2 regions of the Lysinibacillus sp. CTST325 genome follow, and region 1 is predicted to be linked to the other one. Evidence: riboswitches for the same ligand, from Rfam matches in the RefSeq annotation. Region 1 holds a riboswitch; the other holds the start of a gene.
What was found. Region 1 has a riboswitch for S-adenosylmethionine ahead of metK (methionine adenosyltransferase). Riboswitches for the same ligand answer to the same signal wherever they lie in the genome.
Positions count from the first base shown of each region.

Region 2: linked by a shared signal. The riboswitch ahead of ACYQ73_RS17525 (O-acetylhomoserine aminocarboxypropyltransferase/cysteine synthase family protein) and the one ahead of metK (methionine adenosyltransferase) in region 1 are both predicted to bind S-adenosylmethionine.

Region 1 covers NZ_BAAFHO010000006.1:220,002-233,824, reverse strand. The annotation lists gene ACYQ73_RS16110 (transposase) at 120-437, shown strand; gene ACYQ73_RS16105 (NUDIX domain-containing protein) at 793-1,257, shown strand; gene ACYQ73_RS16100 (alpha/beta hydrolase family protein) at 1,241-2,017, shown strand; gene ACYQ73_RS16095 (alpha/beta hydrolase) at 2,240-3,196, opposite strand; gene ACYQ73_RS16090 (hypothetical protein) at 3,416-3,583, shown strand; gene pckA (phosphoenolpyruvate carboxykinase (ATP)) at 3,811-5,397, opposite strand; SAM riboswitch class I at 6,143-6,260, shown strand; gene metK (methionine adenosyltransferase) at 6,588-7,784, shown strand; gene ACYQ73_RS16075 (gamma carbonic anhydrase) at 7,955-8,473, opposite strand; gene ACYQ73_RS16070 (alpha/beta hydrolase) at 8,609-9,415, shown strand; gene ACYQ73_RS16065 (alanine/glycine:cation symporter family protein) at 9,542-11,050, shown strand; gene ACYQ73_RS16060 (DUF6241 domain-containing protein) at 11,165-11,578, opposite strand; gene ACYQ73_RS16055 (hypothetical protein) at 11,612-12,265, opposite strand; gene ACYQ73_RS16050 (hypothetical protein) at 12,605-12,769, shown strand; gene ACYQ73_RS16045 (hypothetical protein) at 13,181-13,468, opposite strand; gene ACYQ73_RS16040 (tRNA (mnm(5)s(2)U34)-methyltransferase) at 13,582-13,823, opposite strand, start outside.
Region 2 covers NZ_BAAFHO010000008.1:52,550-58,920, reverse strand. The annotation lists gene ACYQ73_RS17535 (DASS family sodium-coupled anion symporter) at 42-1,523, opposite strand; gene ACYQ73_RS17530 (glycerol-3-phosphate acyltransferase) at 1,718-2,350, opposite strand; SAM riboswitch class I at 2,814-2,926, shown strand; gene ACYQ73_RS17525 (O-acetylhomoserine aminocarboxypropyltransferase/cysteine synthase family protein) at 3,044-4,345, shown strand; gene ACYQ73_RS17520 (hypothetical protein) at 4,682-5,068, shown strand; gene ACYQ73_RS17515 (homoserine dehydrogenase) at 5,612-6,371, shown strand, end outside.

The DNA.
Region 1 (13,823 bases):
CTTATTCATACTTCTTATTATAAATTAGATAATCTTATTTAGTTGTGAAGGAAGTTTGACATTCCAGCGAATAAAACGCTCCTTTTACCACCATACTATGGTAAAAGGAGTGTTTTGTGATGGAGCGTCAGCGTGTATATTTTTCACTTGCCAATAGAACGTATTATACAAATCCATATGCAGGACAGTGGAACTTTGAACTTAACGTAGATCGCCAAGCATTAGATGTATTTGAAAAGATTTTTCAGCAAATGCAAATGTTAGAAATTGCAAATGCATGGCGTGCGCAATTGCCATATATACAGTATCATCTTGATAGAGAAAATGATGAAATTGATTTGCGATTAAAAAAAATCTATGCACTAGTTCATGAGTATGGGGATGCGGATACGAAGGCATTTGTTGAACAACTTCCATATTTCAATAAACGTGTCTAAAGGTAGGGTCACTGAAAAACATCAGTGACTCTTTTTTATATTGATGAAGCTAATTTCTCTTGGTGGATTAACCATTGTCATAAGAGAAGAGCTCATGTTTTGAGCATTAGTAGATAGGAGTAAAAACATTACAATTTGTGGCACTTTTATTGTTCGAAATCGAATGAACATAGTATTAGATGTGGTATTACTTCTTGTTAAATAGGACGCCTATCGCACCGCTTAATGGAAGTTTATATTAGTGATTTTATCTGTTGATTATAGATACATGAATACACTATAGTGAAATAAAAGATCATCACCGTAACGCTGATTCGACTCAGTGTATGAAATAGAGAAAAAGGAGTTGAAGAGCATGTTTACATTTACAGATTTAAATGGTTTACAAGTGGATTTAAGTTTTAAAAGAGGTGAATTGGACACTGAACCTAAGCATGTACTAGTTTTATTAAAGCATGAAAATAAGTGGTTATGTACGATTCATAAACGACGTGGCGTAGAGGTTCCAGGAGGAAAGCAAGAACCTGGGGAAACATTGGAGCAAGCAGCAATTAGGGAAGTATTCGAGGAGACGGGTGTTCATGTGAAAAATCTTAAATGGTTTGCAGAATACGCCGTTCATGATGACATCTTATTTTGTAAAACGGTCTTTACTGCACAGTTTGCGGGGCAGGAGGACATTGAATTTGATTTAGAAACTTCAGGGATGACTTGGCTAACGGATGAAGAATTTACGCATCATCCAAATTTAAGCTTTCATATGAAGGATGCAGGTATGCAGAAAATGCTGGAGGAGTTGAAGCATTATGACCAATGGTAAGATCGTTGGAAAACGTCCTTATCCTTCGCCTAATCCAGCTATTCGTTTAACGGAAATCACGTATATGTCACAGGGTCTACGTGTGAAAGGATTACTAGCGGAGCCTAAGGCAGAAGGTACATATGATGGCTTTTTATATTTACGGGGAGGCATGCAAAGCATTGGCATGGTTAGACCTTCACGTGTCGCACAGTTTGCAGCTCAAGGCTTTATCGTTTTTGCTCCATATTACCGTGGCAATCGAGGTGGAGAAGGACGAGATGAGTTTGCAGGAGCGGATCGTTATGATGCTGTATACGCAGTAGACGTACTAAAACAGTTCTGTAATGATAATATTCATGTTTTTGGTTTTTCACGTGGTGGTATTATGGCACTTTGGACTGCGATCTTGCGTAGAGATATTACATCCGTTGTGACATGGGCAGGGGTATCTGATGCAACAGCTACATATTGGGAGCGGACAGATATGCGCAGGATGATGAAGCGGGTTATTGGAGGGACGCCTAATCGTGTACCAGGTGCTTATGATGCTCGAACACCACTTTTCGAGATAGAGCACATTACGGCTCCAGTACTTATTATTCATGGCTATCGTGATGAAAATGTAGATATTGAACATGCGAGACAATTAGAATTTTATTTAAAGGATGCTAATAAAAGATATGAAACATGGTATGATCTTCGCTATGCTCATCAGTATCCACCAGCAAAAAATCGAGCAACAGTACATGCACTTTGTGAATGGATGAAACATCAATAGATATAAAGGTCTACCATTTCCTTCATTGCTTGAACCAACGTAGGATAAAATTAGAAAATTAACTCCATTTTGATTAACTCTTTTTCAAAATGGAGTTTTTTGTTTGAAAAAAGTTCAAGTAGGCCGAAGAACTGCTCGGGTCAAGTATAAAACTGATCAGATAGACCAAAAAAACGTTCAGGTGCTTAACTGCAGGCACCTGAACGGTAGAAAAAAAGATATTTACTCTATATATTTTGCTAAGAAGTTGTTAATAGTTTTCCAATAAGCGTCTCCAGCAACGCTTTCTGCACGGCTATGTCCGGCACCCTCAACTATAAATTTCTCCTTCGGTACATTGGCAGCCTCATATACTTCATCTAGCATTTCAGATGGAACAAATGTATCATTACTTCCATGAATGAATAGCATAGGTGTTTTCGATTTCGCTACTTGCTTGACGCTATCAGCTTCACCAAGCGTATAGTCAGCTTTTAACTTCGTTACAATTGAAGAAAACTGCATAATAGGAAATTCAGGTAAATTAAAGAGTGCTTGCAATTGATAGGAGAATTCATCCCAAACTGAGGAATAACCACAATCCTCAATAATAGCCTTAACATTGCTAGGTAGATCCTCTCCTGAGGCCATCATCACTGTAGCACCTCCCATGGAAACACCATACAATACAATTTCAGCGTTTTTTTCAGAACTGATAACATTGTTAATCCAAGAGACCACATCAAGTCGATCATGCCAACCCATACCGATATAGTCACCCTCACTTTTTCCATGAGCTCTTGCATCAGGTACGAGAACATTGTAGCCTTTATCATAAAAATACTTAGCATACTTTGTCATTTGTGAGCCATCTGATGAATATCCATGGAAAACAATTGCCCATTTATTTGTGTCGGTTGTATTTTTAAGTGTATAGGCATGTAATTTTAAATCATCGAAAGACTGTATATAAGAGTCCTTGTAATTCTCTTTAAACCACTTCTCGCTCTCTTCTTTTTCTTTAGCATCCTTAGGACTAACAGCAATAGAATTGTGCGGAGCATTAAACACATCTGATTTGTCAGTATTAGGATTTAAGGCGAAATTATAAAAATAATTCCCTGCAAAAAATCCAGCCACAACAAACAATACTAATAGCAGACTGACAATGGTAATAATCACTTTATATTTTTTTTTCATATGTATCCTCCTAAAACTACTATTATGAATTATACACAAAGTTACTAATATGAAAAGTAGAATTCTATAAAATAGGGGAGATAAAAAAGGGAACGATTCTAATTGTTCCCTTTGCATGTTGTTGAAATACATGAAATTAAGGTGTCTTAAAGTATGACTCTTCGGCAAAACGAGGGAGTTGATTTCCGTTCCGACTGAGCGCTTTCCTGGGGGCGTCCGATGAGCCGCTTCACTCGCGCTGCTCGCTCCAGGGTCTCGGGCCAACACGATGTTGGTCACGAAGGCGTTATCACAGGACGTGATGGTTTTAGCCTTCGTTCCTCTATTGCTGATCCCCAAGGAGTCGCTCTGTCTCCACTCCAATCAACGCGTCACTCTAATTTATAGTAATAAAACAAAACTTCAGGCAACAGGGTTTTTTTGTGAAAGTGAAGCGTCAGCAACAATGGTTTATCTATGCGAAAGCGGCCAGATGCTTGCTCTCAGGAAAGCGAGTAACATGGAACGGAAATCACCCTCATTTAAAGCTCCAAAACATTCACAAAGATTTGCTTGACCATATTTTTAACATAAAAAAGGGAACGACTATTAAATCGTTCCCTTTGCTTAGTAAATTATTTTAATGGACCGCCAAGTTTAGTGATAGCTTCAGAAACATTTGAGAATTTCTTGAAGTTTTCGTTGAATAAACCAGCAAGTTCAGCAGCTTTTTTATCATAAGCAGCTTTGTCTGCCCATGCATCACGAGGATTAAGCACTTCTGTTGGTACACCTTCAATAGAAGTTGGAATGTTTAATCCGAATACTGAATCTTGAATTGTTTCAACATCAGTTAATTTGCCATCGATTGCAGCACGTACCATTGCACGAGTGTAAGAAAGCTTCATACGGCTACCAGTACCATATTCGCCACCAGTCCAACCAGTGTTCACTAAGAATACTTGTGCACCGTGCTCGTCAATTTTTTGACCTAACATTTCAGCATAAACTGTTGCTGGAAGTGGAAGGAATGGAGAACCGAAGCAAGTTGAGAATACTGGTTCTGGCTCTGTTACACCACGTTCTGTACCAGCAAGTTTAGACGTGAAACCGCTTAGGAAGTGGTACATTGCTTGCTCTTTTGTTAATTTACTGATTGGAGGTAATACACCAAATGCATCAGCTGTTAAGAAGATGATTGTTTTTGGGTGACCTGCAACAGATGGATCAACAATATTTTCAATGTATTGAATTGGATAAGCTACACGTGTATTTTCTGTTAATGAACCATCATCATAGTCACAAACTCGAGTTTCTGGATCAACAGCTACGTTTTCTAGAACAGAACCGAAGCGGATTGCATTGTAGATTTCTGGTTCTTTTTCAGCAGAAAGGTTAATTGTTTTTGCATAGCAACCGCCCTCAATGTTGAATACACCGTTATCAGACCAACCGTGTTCATCGTCACCGATAAGCTTACGGTCAGGATCAGCTGATAAAGTAGTTTTACCAGTACCAGATAAACCGAAGAATAATGCAACATCACCAGCTTCACCAACGTTTGCTGAGCAGTGCATTGAAAGGATGCCTTGTTGTGGTAACAAGTAGTTCATAATACCAAAAATAGATTTTTTGATTTCACCAGCGTATTCAGTACCACCGATTAGGATAATTTTCTTTTCAAGTGATACAATGATGAATGTTTCAGAAGCAGTGCCATCAATAGCAGGATCTGCTTTAAAGTTAGGAGCTGAAATAACTGTGAAGTCAGCAACATGAGAAGCTAATTCTTCTTTAGTTGGACGGATAAATAATTGATGAGCGAAAAGATTGTGCCAAGCATATTCATTGATGACTTGGATGCTTAATTGCGAATCTTTGTCAGCACCAGCAAAGCCTTTGAATACGAATAATTCGTCACGTTCTTTTAAATATTTTACTACTTTTACATATAAGTTATCGAACACTTCAGAAGAAATTGGTCGGTTAACTTTGCCCCAGTCAATTTTATCTTTTGTGCTATCTTCTTCTACCGTATATTTATCTTTAGGTGAACGACCAGTGTATTTGCCAGTTTCTGCACGAACTGCGCCATCTACTGTTAACATAGCTTCACCACGAGATGTAGCTTTTTCAGCTAATTGTGGTACTGAAAGTTGAACATTAATGTTACCGCCGTTTAATAATTCCTTCAGTTCGTTTGCAATTTCTACTGAATTCATCGATTAAATACCATCCTTTTTTATAGTATTCCCTTGAGTCTGGGGAGATTTTCTTAATTTCAAAAATAGTATAACACAATTGCTTAAATAATCTATACTAATTCAGAAATTATTTTTCAGATTTTATTACTTTTCAAGAAAACGACAAAAAGTAAATTTATTCGTTTTGATAATGCTTTTTACCCTATTTATAAGTGATTACACATTCACTTTCGACACAGCAAAATTGTGTTTGGAAGCTTTTGGCTAACATGGGGTTCGCACAGGATGTGAAGTTTTAGCTTGTTTTTTTATTAGTTGGAGCTTGTCTTCGACTAAAAAGGGGCTACAATCATATTCATCCACCACATGTTCTGTAGCTAACGCTTTGCTTTTGCTACAAAATGTGCTGTAAAGGGTTACACATATGTTAACACATGATGTGAGGTGGAGAGTAGGGATTATTTTGTTTTAATTTACAATATTATGCAATTTAGTTTCTGTATAAAACCCATACTTTCTTTATAAGAATACAATCAATTATGCCATGGCATAATTTTCGTCCGGAGGCTTTAGGCCAACAAATGTTTTTTGCGCGAAAGCGAAGTGCAAACGTAGCGACAGCAACAGATGTTTTTTGTAGATGAATTGCCAAAGGACGTGGCGTTCTTAGACGGAGTTCCTCTATTTCAGCGACTCGCTGAAGGAAGATAAAAATATTTGACAATGTTCGACCTTTTACGTATTATGAGATATTGAACGGATACTCTTATCCCGAGCTGGTGGAGGGTCAGGCCCTGTGAAACCCGGCAACCTGCATGAATCATTTCACGACATGCGCTGGTGCCAATCTGATGCAAGGGGAACCCCTTGAACGATAAGAGTGAAAGGTTACGAAGTCATTATTCCTTTCCTCATGTTAAGTAAGCGTGAGAAAAGGATTTTTTTTATTGTTAAAAACGAATTAAAGGTAAGTGTACAGTCCTTTCCTTATTATAATGACGGATCTTTCGAAAATCCTCGTGTTAAAAGCAGCAGCTGTTTATTTGTGCGAAAGCGTAGTGACAGCAACAATTGTTTTACTTGTGCAAACGTGCAACGACAGCAACAACGGCTTGAGAGTTCAATCCTTAGGGGCGAACTTGACATGGGTAATGAGTACCGTATTAATTCGCAAATATTATTTGTAAAAGTAATAGGAGGAAAATCAAATGACAAACCGTCGACTTTTTACATCAGAGAGTGTAACAGAAGGACATCCAGACAAAATTTGTGACCAAATTTCGGATGCCATTTTAGATGCTATTTTAGCAGAAGATCCAAACGCGCGTGTAGCGTGTGAAACAACAGTAACAACAGGCTTAGCATTAGTAGCAGGAGAAATTACTACTTCTACTTATGTAGATATTAAAGGTATCGTTCGTGATACTGTAGCAGAAATCGGTTATACACGTGGAAAATACGGCTTTGATGCTGAAAACCTAGCAGTACTTGTTGCTATTGGCGAGCAATCACCTGATATTGCTCAAGGTGTTGACCAAGCATTAGAGGCGCGTGAAGGCTCTATGACAGACGCTGACATTGAAGCAATTGGCGCAGGTGACCAAGGTTTAATGTTCGGTTATGCATGTAATGAAACGCCAGAGCTTATGCCATTACCAATTAGTTTAGCGCATAAATTAGCTCGTCGTTTAACGGAAGTACGTAAATCTGGTGAACTAGCATATTTACGTCCAGATGGAAAAACGCAAGTAACAGTTGAATATGATGAAAACAATGTACCAGTTCACGTTGATACGATTGTAATTTCAACACAGCATGATGAAGAAGCTACACTTGAGCAAATTCAAGCAGACTTAAAAGAATTCGTTATTGCTCCAGTTGTTCCAAGTGAATTACTAGATGCCGATACTAAATATTTCATCAACCCAACTGGCCGTTTCGTAATTGGTGGTCCTAAAGGGGATGCTGGTCTAACTGGACGAAAAATCATCGTTGATACATACGGTGGCTATGCACGTCATGGTGGAGGTGCTTTCTCAGGTAAGGACGCAACTAAGGTAGACCGTTCAGCGGCATATGCAGCACGCTATGTGGCAAAAAATATCGTAGCTGCTGGTTTAGCTGATCGAGCTGAAGTGCAACTAGCTTATGCGATTGGTGTTGCTCAACCCGTATCTATAGCTGTTGATACATTCGGAACAGGAAAAGTTACGGAAAGTGAAATTGTAAAATGGGTACGCGAGCTATTTGATCTACGCCCAGCGGGGATTATTAAAATGCTTAACCTTCGTCGTCCTATTTATAAGCAAACTGCCGCATATGGTCACTTCGGTCGTACAGATTTAAATGTACCTTGGGAACAAACAGACAAAGCTGACGCATTAAAAGAAAAAGCAGGTTTATAACTATTCAGCTAAAGCAATGAAGTAGCTGGAAAAATATTTTAAAATACTATTACAGAAAGGGGCTCAACATTTAAATAGCCCCTTTCACTGTTTTTAACGAAAAAATAAGCTCCTACTCATGTATGGCTCGATTGCTCGAGCAAATGTGGAGCTGCTTTGATTTAGTTAAATTAATTTTTTGGTTGAAGAGATTTATAGTATTGACCCTTTTCTACATATTCACGTATGATGCGTTCCATATCTTCTTTATCTTCATCATTTAATTCTCTTACAACCTTTGCAGGACGGCCTAGTGCTAAGCTATTTGGAGGAATGACTTTGCCCGGAGGTACAAGACTACCCGCTCCTATGAATGCACCCTCACCAATCTCCGCTCCGTCTAATACTATAGAGCCCATACCTATTAAGGCTTTTTTTCGAATCGTGCAGCTATGTAAAGTTACTTGATGTCCTACTGTTACTTCATCTTCAATAATTAATGGATATTTGGGGCTTTGATGTAAGCAACAGAGGTCTTGAATACTAACTCTTTTTCCTATAATTGTTGGTGATACATCCCCTCGAATAACTGTGTTAAACCAAATCGTTGTTTCAGCACCTATTGTAACGTCACCAGTAACGGTTGCATAATCGGCAATAAAAACGGATGGATCGATATTTGGCTTTTTACCTTTAAATGGATAGATCATTAGGATCGCCTCTTTTCTTTCTATGATGTAATATTATCGTATCAAATACGCAACTTGATGGAAATATAAAATTAAAATGAGCTAGATATTCCGATATAATCATTGTGTAATTATTTTTTAGGAGGACTATGTGAAATGTGGAAATGGGAAGCTGATGGACAAGCAAAGGCTGTGGTTGCTATTCTTCATGGTGCATATGAAAATCACCGATGGTATGCATGGCTTATTGAAAAACTTAGATTGGAAGGCTTCCACATAGTTATGGGGGATTTACCTAATCATGGAGTAAATGTAGGATTTTCTCGTGTTCACGATGAAGATTTTAAAGAATACAACAAATATACAAGGCATTTAATGGAGAATGCTTTTTCGTATAATTTACCCGTGTTTTTAATAGGACATGGGCTTGGTGCGACTCTATTACTACATACCATGCAAAAACGAAAATATGAATGCGCAGGGATTATCATAACTTCACCTTGGCTTCAGTTAAAGCTATTGCCAGGTAAACTATCAAATGCTTTAACTAGTTTAAGTGCCCTGACTGCCAATGTGAAGCTGACCCATGAAATTACATTAGAATCGTTAACGCGCAGTGTAGAAGGTAGAGATGAGATGAAAGATGAGGTTCCTTTTTCGTCCGTTGTTTCAGTGAAATGGTATCGAGAACTACAGCAAATGATGCGTAATTTAGTGTTATTGCCTAAGGCTGAATTCCCTAATATGCCGATGTTAGTTATGACAGCTGAAAAAGATAAAATTACTGAAACTAAACAAACACGTAATTGGCTTCATCAAATGGAGTTTACAGAGTTTCAATTCAAAGAATGGGAAAACTGTTATCATAATCTATTTCATGAAGTAGAGCGTGACGAGATTTTTGTTTATATACGTGATTTTATTAATAATGCTCTTCGAAGAATTGGCTATATAATTGAATAGTGAATTACCTCTCCAATTAACTAGAAAATTACTAACTTTTTATTACTTGAATATAATGTTGTAATTTTCAGAAAAGTGTAATACTATAATGACTTAAAGTTATATTTTTCACATTGGAGGGGTAAAATGGAAACAATCGTTGGGAAAATTAATGAGATTTTATGGGGACCGTGGTTTATTTATGGCATTTTGTTAATTGGGCTCTTCTTTTCAATTATTACGCGGTTCCTACAAGTAAGACACATTAAAGATATGTTTGTTTTAATGTTTAAAGGCGAAAAATCGGATAAAGGGATTTCATCTTTCCAAGCGATGTCTATCGCATTATCTGGTCGAGTAGGTACAGGTAATATTGCCGGTACTGCTACAGCAATCGGGATGGGGGGACCTGGTGCTGTTTTTTGGATGTGGGCAATCGCCTTTATCGGTGCGGCAACTGCTTACGTTGAGTCGACGTTGGCTCAAATTTATAAAGAAGAGAAAGATACAGAATATCGTGGCGGGCCAGCTTTTTACATAGAAAAAGGAATGGGGCAAAAGTGGTTTGCAGTTATTTTTGCTGTTGCCGCATTAGCTGCCATGTTAATTTTGATGCCGGGTGTTCAATCGAATGCAATTGCGACAGCTGTTGAAAACGCTTTCGATGTTAAGACTTGGATTACAGGACTTGTTATTGTCGTATTATTAGGTACTATTATTATCGGTGGTGTTAAATGGATTGCCAATGCTGCACAGATCATTGTACCGTTTATGGCATTAGCCTATATTCTGATGGCCATCATTATTATTGCAATGAATATTAAAGAAGTACCAGCTGTATTTGGATTAATTTTTTCTAGCGCATTTGGTGCGCATGAAATCTTTGGTGGTATTATTGGCTCCGCTATTGCATGGGGGGTTAAACGTGGTATTTATTCAAATGAAGCAGGTCAAGGAACAGGTGCGCATCCGGCAGCGGCAGCAGAAGTATCACACCCTGCTAAACAAGGTATCGTTCAAGCAGCTTCTGTGTATATTGACACTCTATTAATCTGTTCAGCTACAGCATTTATGATTTTATTTACTGGTATGTATAATGTACACGATGAAAAAGCAGCAGATGGCGCTGATTCATATGTTTATGTTGGTGATTTCAATAAAGGCGGATTAACGGGAGAAGAACAAATAACATTTGCGAAAAGTATTAAAGAAGGTGCAGCCTTCACACAATATGCAGTCGATTCTTCACTACCAGGTTTTGGTGGACCATTCGTAGCAATTGCCTTATTCTTCTTTGCTTTTACGACAATTATGGCATACTACTACATTGCCGAAACAAATGTGGCTTATTTATTCTCAGGAGCTACAGAAAAAGTCGTCATATGGCTTGCTAAATTTGCAATTTTAATTTCTGCGTTTTACGGTACAGTCCGCACATCCGATCTTGCTTGGGCGATGGGGGATGTTGGATTAGGCCTAATGGTTTGGATTAACGTTTTAGCGATTTTAATTATTATGAAGCCTGCTATAGTCGCATTAAAGGACTATGAGAAACAGAAAAAAGAAGGAAAAGATCCTGTTTTTGATCCTCGTAAACTGGGAATTAAAGGTGCAGATTTCTGGGTAGATTATAATGAAAAACGTAAAAATAAATAGATAATAGAGGTCAAAACCTTAAAAAGCGTGAGAAATCAATGTTAGGAATGTTGATTTCTCGCGCTTTTCTGATGTGAAATTTTTTTAATTTTGCTGTGAAAACATACTTATGACTCAGTCTCTTGCTACTGGAATACCAAAGACTTGGAATATATAGTCTTGTTCTTGCTCTTTTGTAGCAATACCAATGGCTAGTCCACCTTCTTTTGTTCCTTGAATATGCCACATATCATTATGGTCTTTATCAACCGATTTAAAATCACCTTGTTTCCAACGATTTAATATATCTAAATATTTATCGCTGTGTTCATATTTAGCTTTATTTTCCTCTACCATTTGCAGTAAAGTGTCAATGCTTTCAGGTGTAATCATAATTGATGATTTTTTCTCATCAGCAATAATCTTTTGATGTGACATTTCTTGAATAACTTCTTGAATTAGATTCTCAACAAAGGGTTCATCTTCACTTTTCCATTCATCAATCCATTTGGAAAACGTAGTCTCTTCCCAATCAAACCGCGTATCCACTGTCGTTTATAGTCTGAGACTGTAAACAAAGTTTTACCATTTAGAAACTGCTGTTCCAACATAAATGGCTTTTGCTTTTTTATCAAACGAAGATTTATTTGCCCAAATTTCAGTTTTCACATGGAATCCTTGAGAAGAATACCAAGTTGTAACCTTTAGATACTGTCCTACAACTGCTGGTGGAAAATCTTCAATTACACCAATACTAGTAAGACCATAATAAGTTATGAATCCTAAATATGCTTTGCCTAAAACGAATCCAATTTTACTTTTTTTGAAGTAATACTCAATTGCGGCACCTAAACCTACAACTACAAAATATTCAGCTCCAGCCTCTAATTTACTAACTTCATGATATGTTACTTCTTTTTTATCAGGATAATTAAATACTGACTTAAGATGTTTGCTCTCCGTGTATCTTCCTGAAAGTTTAGCAACAACATTTTGAGTTCCAATAGCATTAACTTTTGGTTTAGGAAGAGTAATAGTATGAGTACCAACAGTATTAGCTACTGTTGTAAAACTACTATCACTTAATCGATAATTACTTGGCCATTCGTAGCCAATAGAAATGCCTTTTTTCCCTGCATCTTTTACCTTTACTTTATAAGTTACTTTAATTGTTCCATTAGTGTTTTTTGTAACACCTGTTACTGCAATATTTGCATCAATGACAGCACTAGCCATAAATAAAACACTCCTTTTTATAGTTTTTGATGTACATCTATTATATATAGTGTAAATATTAACGTTAAAAACAACCATTCAATTAAATTAATTTTAAGAAAGAAGAATCCAGTAGACTTTTTTACTATTTTTGAACTAAGAGTTTAAAGAGATAGCATCAAGCTGTCCCTTTTTGATACCATATTTTTAAATAAAAGAAAGAGCAGGAGGAAAAGCGCTTAAATTAGTTATAGGGTTAGGTAGAACCAACTTATTTAGGTCTCGCAACAAATCGATATTACTTAAACTAAAAGAGGCAAGCTCAAAATGAGGTAGAATTTTAAATTTGGAGGGAAATGTGTGAAGAAAAAAATAAGATTTGGTTTGTTTGCAATTGGTATAGTAATGATGTTAATAGGTATGACTTATTTATTGGGGTATTCAACAAATGAATTTTTAAAGTATCCTTTGTATTTAGGAATGTTATTAATAGTTATATTTTTCCCTATCCATAAAAAATATTAAAAAGAAAGTAAGTTCTCGATCTTTTCGACGAGAGCTTTACTTATTAGCAATAGCAATATAAAAAAGCATAAGTGGTTTCAGGGTTAGAAAAATCCTTCTTTCATGATAAACAAAATATTTTTGTCATTTTAAGCCGTTTAAAATCAAAGCGCTTTTATAAAGTAATGGTATGTTTGCTCAGGTAAGTTAGATATTAGTTTTATATAATTTCTACTTTAAGCAAATCCCCCATGAAAAATGCTAAAGAGCATTTTCTTGGGGGATTTGTTCATTTTTTTGCTAGTATTAATAGTGAAGTTAAAGGTATTAAAAGAAGAGTATATAAAACAAAAGATGTATCTAGTTCAAAAAAGAAGTTATTAATAATGATATATATAATGCTTATGGATAAAAAAATTCTAAAAGTTATATCTAACCTTTTTTTGCAAGGATAAGTTCTTTTTCATCTTGGTTTTCATTTTTTTTATCTATTAAATTAATTGTTGTTAGTACAAAAGCTAGTATTGACCATAGTACAAAATTACTTTTAAGGAAGAGTAGAAAAATTGAAAGTACCAGTAATAAATAGGGTAATGGACTTGATATAAATATTTTTTTTGTGATTTTCACCCCCCCTTTTTTTAAGATTATATACCATAATGGATGTATAACTATTTGGGGGGCAATTGGAATGTCTTCACTGAATTTTTGTGGCGACAAAATGCGAGCGAGTAAAACAAAGAAGACGCTGAGACATAACTGCTCAAAACCTTAAAAAGCGTGAGAAATCAATGTTAGAAACGTTGATCTCTCACACTTTACTGATGTGAAATTTAATAATCTTTCATTTTCTCCAAAGCAATCACAAAGGGTGGATCATTTTGTTGATTTAGAAACTCGTATTTTAATACATGTACATATTTTTGGGGAAGTTGACTGACATATTCTATCACAGCATCTCGTTCTTCTTTACCACCCGGATGACCGTGATAAATGACAAGAACAATAAGACCACCGATTTTGAGCAGCTTTAGCAAATCTTCAAGTGCTTGTATTGTTGTATTTGGCTGTGTAA
Region 2 (6,371 bases), on a different contig from region 1:
AACGGAAATCAACCACGCGTTATGGTGATGATCCCTTATCCTTACAATAATCCAATCCATTTCCAATACGTCGCGGAAAATAGAAGAACTAGGATGTATCCAATAATCGTTAATGGGATACCGGATTTTAAGAAATCCTTTGTTGTAAAGGCTCCTGTACCATAGGCAAGCATATTTTGCGGTGCACTAATAGGTAAGAGGAAGCCGAAGCTAATAACGAATTGTTGTACGATAACGAAACCAACCTGATCGACATTAGTCGTTAATGTTGAGGCTAAAACAATAAATACCGGTACAAGCGCAGATGCTAAGCTTGTTGCACTTGCAAAGCCTAAATGAATTAGAATATTAAATAAAGTAACAAGAGCAATTGTTGCAAGAATTGGCATAGAATCTAAACCGAGTGAACCGAATACTTTATCAGATAACCACGATGCACCTTTTGTATTAAGCAAGACTGTTCCTAACATAATTCCTACAGCAAAGACGATAATTGTCCCCCAAGGAATATGCGGTTCAACTTGCTTCCATGAATAGACTCCGATTTTTGGCATTAATAAAATGGCAATAGCAACGATTGTGACGGTTGTCGTATCGAATGGGTGAAGTTTGCCCTCAGTAGCCCAGAAAAATAGTAAAATTGCCGATGTTATGATTAATCGAATTTCGGGAGCTTTTAATGGACCAAGTTCCGCAAGCTGTTTTTTGATTACTTCTCTACCACCTTCAATATTACTTGTTTCAGGCTTAATTAGTGTAATCATAATGAAAAATAGAGCGATTGACATGATGATTGAGAAGGGGGCAGCATAAAGTAACCAAGCACCCCAAGAAATATCCACACCAAACTGTTCTTTGATGAAGTTTAAAGCGACCATATTTTGAGCTGCAGCCGTCTTAATACCGATATTCCAAATAGAGACGGCTTGCACCGAGGTAATGACAAGTAGAGCAGCAAGTCGACTATCACGTGGTAAACCAAATGCTGCTACCATTCCAAGTAGTATTGGCACAACTGCGCCTGCACGTGCAGTAGCAGAAGGGACAAAGAATGCGAGTGCAATAGATACTAAAATAGCACCGAATACAATGGCTTTCGTTTTTGTTCCTACTAGTGAAAGTATCCATAGCGCAAGCCGTTTATGTAAATTGGTAATTTGCATAGCTGCCGCTAAGAAAAGAGCTGCGGCTACTAGTGCAACTGCAGAATTACTAAATCCGCTTAATGCTAATTTTAAGGCATCCGATGTTCCTAGCTCTCTCGTCGGATCGTCCATTGACGGAGCTAGCCCTAGTAAGGTTGTTACGAGAGCAATAATCATGGCAGAGCTAACAGGATAGGATACTGCTTCTGTAACCCAAAGGATGACCGCGAAAGCTAAAATAGCCAAAGCTCGTTGTCCAGCTACAGGTAAATCGCCGTTGTTAGGTAAAAAAATAATGATGATTAATGAAGCGAAGGCTAACCCAATCCAGAGTGGTTTCAAATTACGTTTCGGTTTTGCTTGTTCAGAAGTAGACATACCTTTCATCCTTTCTACAAACGTGACTGTAATTTTCTATAACATCGGCTAGTAAAATGCTTTATTAAGAAAAGTTAATTTGTCTATTTATTGTAAAAAGAACTAGTATGTGAAATACCCTCTGTTTATAGCGATAATGGGCAGTTGCGAGAAAATATACGGTCAAAGAAAATACAAAAATATCCAAAAAGATATTATTTTTTCTTTTTGAATGCTGAAGTTACTTTAGGCTCAGTTCCTAGCATCAAGCGCTTAATATTTTCGATATGCAAAATGATGGCTATAGCAAAAAGTAATAGGGCTATAGTCGTTGGGACTGTTCCAGGAATCCATAAATATGTGGCTGCACAAAAAACGAGATAAAACTCAAGTACACCGACAATTAAATAGTTCGTCACGAAAGATAAAATAACAAATAAAATGAGTGCAAATAAGCCAATTTTCCAATCAATCGCAAGTAATATTCCTATGATTGAAGCAGTTCCTTTACCGCCATTGAAGCCCATATAAAATGGGAAATTATGACCTAGAATGACACCGGCAGCTACAATATACGTGAAGAGCCAAACTTGTACTTCTGTTAATTGTGTGATATCTGCTAAATAAGCATGTGCGCCGATTATAGCTGCAACGCCTTTGCCGATATCGATCAGTGCAACTAATACGCCGTATTTCCAACCAAGGGAAAGTGTTGCGTTAGAGGCACCTGCATTGCCATGACCAGTCTTTTTTAAATCTACCCCAGATAAAAACTGAGCAACTTTAGAGCCGTGAATACAGCCAATCAAATAACCAACAAGAAGAAAAATGATAATGGCTTTTAACATAAAAGTCCTCCTTTCAAAATAAAATAGGCTCATCATTAAAAGTTAGGAATGATGTTTGTTATAACATATGCCATGAAGTGATTGGAGTGGAGACTGGGCAACTCCTTGGGGGATTAGCGATAGAGGAACGAAGGCTAAAACCATCACGTCTTGTGATAACGCCTTCGTGACCAACATCGTGTTGTTGCCGCTGCCGCTGCCGCTTCGCTTTCGCGCAAAAAACATCTATTGGCCCGAGACCCGCGAGTGAAGCGGCTTATCGGACGCCCCTAAGAAAGAGCCCAGTCGGAACGGAAATCAACCCCACATTTTGGCGATAAACCAATTAAATACCTAAAATAGTGTATGCGTTCGTAATACGTAAAAAAGCAGACAGAAGTTTCGGAAAAAATAAAATTTTAGTGTTGACAGAGAAAAAGTCTATGTTTATACTGTGTAACAACGATGGAAATTGAATCTCATACTCTTATCAAGAGCGGCGGAGGGATAGGCCCTATGATGCCCGGCAACCAGTAAGTGATGAACTTGCTAAGGTGCTAATTCCTACAGATTCTTATTGGATCTGGCAGATAAGGGGAGGAAAACTTGCAACCGCAACCCTCTTCTTAGCTGAAGAGGGTTTTTGTTTTCTACTGAAAAAATCCTCCTCATCTCCGGTACCATCGTAAAAAAATAACCATTTGGAGGTATACAATGACAAAATTTAAACCAGAAACATTGCTGTTACACGGTGGCCAAGAGCCAGACCCGGTAACAGGATCACGTACAGTACCGGTATATCGCTCAACGGCTTTCGTTTTTAAAGACACTGCTCATGCGCAACGTCTTTTTGCCTTAGAGGAAGCCGGCAATATTTACACACGAATTACAAACCCAACTGTAGATGTTTTTGAAAAACGCGTTGCTTTATTAGAAGGCGGTACAGCAGCAGTAGCACTTTCATCTGGTGCAGCAGCTATCGCGTTTTCCATTTTAAATCTTGCAGGGGCAGGCGATGAAATCGTTGCAGGTAGCTCTTTATACGGAGGTACTTATAATTTATTCGCCAACACACTACCAAACTACGGCATTAAAACGATTTTTGTAGACGATACAAATCCAGAAAATTTCCGAGCTGCTATTACTGATAAAACAAAGGCCGTGTTCGCTGAAGTTTACGGTAACCCAAGTTTAAAGGTACTCGATATTGAAGCAGTAGCAAACGTAGCACATGAAAACGGCTTGCCATTAATTATTGATAGCACATTTGCTTCACCATATGGCTCTACACCAATTGACTACGGTGCAGATATCGTTGTTCATTCCGCAACAAAATGGATTGGTGGCCACGGAACAACTTTAGGTGGCGTTGTAGTAGATGCAGGGAAGTTTGATTGGACTCGTGGACGTTTCCCAGGCTTTACTGAGCCAGATGCTTCTTATCACGGTTTACGTTATGGTATTGACACAGCAGAGGCAGCATTCGCCACAAAACTGCGTGTGCAATTACTACGCGACTTTGGTCCAACATTAAGTGCAGATGCAGCATTTAATTTATTACAAGGTTTAGAAACGCTTCATTTGCGTATTCCTAAACACAATGAAAATGCATTAGCGGTAGCTGAATATTTACGAAACCACCCATCTGTGGAATATGTAAATTACAACGGCTTAGAAGATTTCCCTACTCATAATTTAGCTAAAAAATATTTGAAAAATGGCTTCGGTTCAGTGCTTACATTTGGTATTAAAGGTGGACGTGAAGCAGGGCGTAAATTAATCGATAGTGTGAAATTATTCTCGCACGTAGCAAATGTAGGGGATGCGAAATCATTAATTATTCATCCAGCATCTACTACACATCAACAGCTATCTGCTGAAGAGCTAATCCAAACTGGCGTAACCGAGTCGCTCATTCGCTTATCCATCGGTTTAGAGGCAGTAGAGGACATCATTGCAGATTTAGAACAAGCTATTGAACAAGTAACAGCTTCGCAACAAAAAGTAGAAGCTTAATAAATAAAATACATTGGCGAATGTTGTAGCGTTTACGTATTTTCTCATTCGATAGGCCTCATTTGGTAATGCGTCAAACGTTGCTACATCAACCGCTCACCTCATTTGGTGAAATAACTGAAATTAATACCTAGTAATTTTATAAGTATTATTGACTTAATTAAATCCTTGTTTTATACTAGGGAATAAGAAAAGTGTTCGAAAGGCTACCGACCTAGAACCAATTTAATTAAGTTTTCATAAGTGCTCCCCCACTTTTGAAATATATGAAGAGGAGTAGTTACTCAGCCAGTAGCTACTCTTATCTACAAAACTGATGATAAAGGAGTGTTTTAAATGGGAAATGTGTATAGTGCGCAAAACATTGCATCTTATCTTATTTATGAATTAAATGAAGGTCATGTGTTTGTGAACAACATGTCCATTCAAAACATACTTGCGTCAGTTGAGCGTATATGGCAAGAGATCTTTGGTCATTCTGCTTTTAAGGAAATGGTTTATGTCAAAGAGGAAGGCTATACAGTAAAAGAAGTTTTCGAAGCTTATGAAAGCTATGGAGCAAATCATATTCCTCTACCTGCGACAGAGTACTATTTAAAATACGGCACATTTCAATTGGTTGAACGTACGTATGCAATACCAAATTTTACGCAAGAGGAAATAAGACTTGTACAACAAGCTTTAACACAATATCGCTATAAATTGCTAGCCAAAGCTAGTTAATTATCCCTCATATTTTTGGCTCATTCTCTGCTGCTACAGGGAATGAGCTTTTTCAATTAGACGATGAAGATATACAGAAAAATTTTTATTAATATATTTCAAAAGAACAATTTTTATGAATGTCTTTACATACATATATATAATAGAAGAAAGGCATTAATAAAGATTCGTCAATATTTGTTCAATTATTATAGATTCAAGTGAAAAATCAAATAATAAAAGGAATGAAAACGATTTCCTTTGCACGTCTACAGAAAACAAATGTCCGTCCTAGAAAGATTTTTCTTGTGAAATGTAAGTATTTACGTTACAATTTTCTTTAAGTTGAATTTTGAATTATTTGAATTTGTGTGTGTTTCAAAGGTTTATTTATCTTCATTCAGATGACTTATTCTAAATATCTGTTTGAAAACGAAGTGTTAGAAACACGGCAAATTGACCTGCTTTGTAAAGTCAGCGCACAATTCAAAATATGTACGAATTAAGCTGAGACGAAATAAATTTAATGAAACTGCGGAATGTAAGTTGGAGGGAATAACAACAATGGCAACTATAAAGGCAGCTATATTAGGATTTGGAACGGTAGGTCAAGGAATTTACCATATATTAAACGAAAAGCGAGAAGAGCTTAAAAATAAATTAGGAATTGAGCTAGAAGTAGCAAAAATTTTAGTTACAGATACTAGCCGTGAACGTGTACCAGGCACAGCGCATTTAATGACAACTAGTATGGATGAAGTCTTAGCAGAACCAGGTATGCAGGTTGTTTTTGAGGCGATCGTCAATGAGGAGCCAGCTTTTACTTATCTAAAGCGCGCTGTTGAACATAAATGTCATGTCATCACAGCTAACAAAGTAATGTTTGCCAAACGAGGCTTGGAGCTACAGGATCTTGCAAAAGCAAACGGTGTTTTTGTAGGCTTTGAGGCAACGACTGCTGGCGGTGTACCAGTTATTAAAACAATGAAAAACATTTTGCTTGTTAATGATGTTAGTCGTATTCAGGGTGTTTTAAATGGGACATCCAACTATATTTTAACGAAAATGCGTTCACAAGGCTGGTCGTTCGAAACTGCATTAAAAGAGGCGCAAAATTTAGGCTATGCAGAGGCAGATCCATATAATGATATTTCAGGACAGGATGCCTTTAAAAAATTAATGATTTTAAGTGCTTTGGCATTTGGAGAACAACCAGACTGGGCTGACGTCGAAGTAGTAGGTATTGATAGTATTTCGGCAGAAGAAGTAAAAGAAGCATGTGAAAAAGGCTTGCGTTACCGCCACGTTGCTGAGGTTGAGAAAC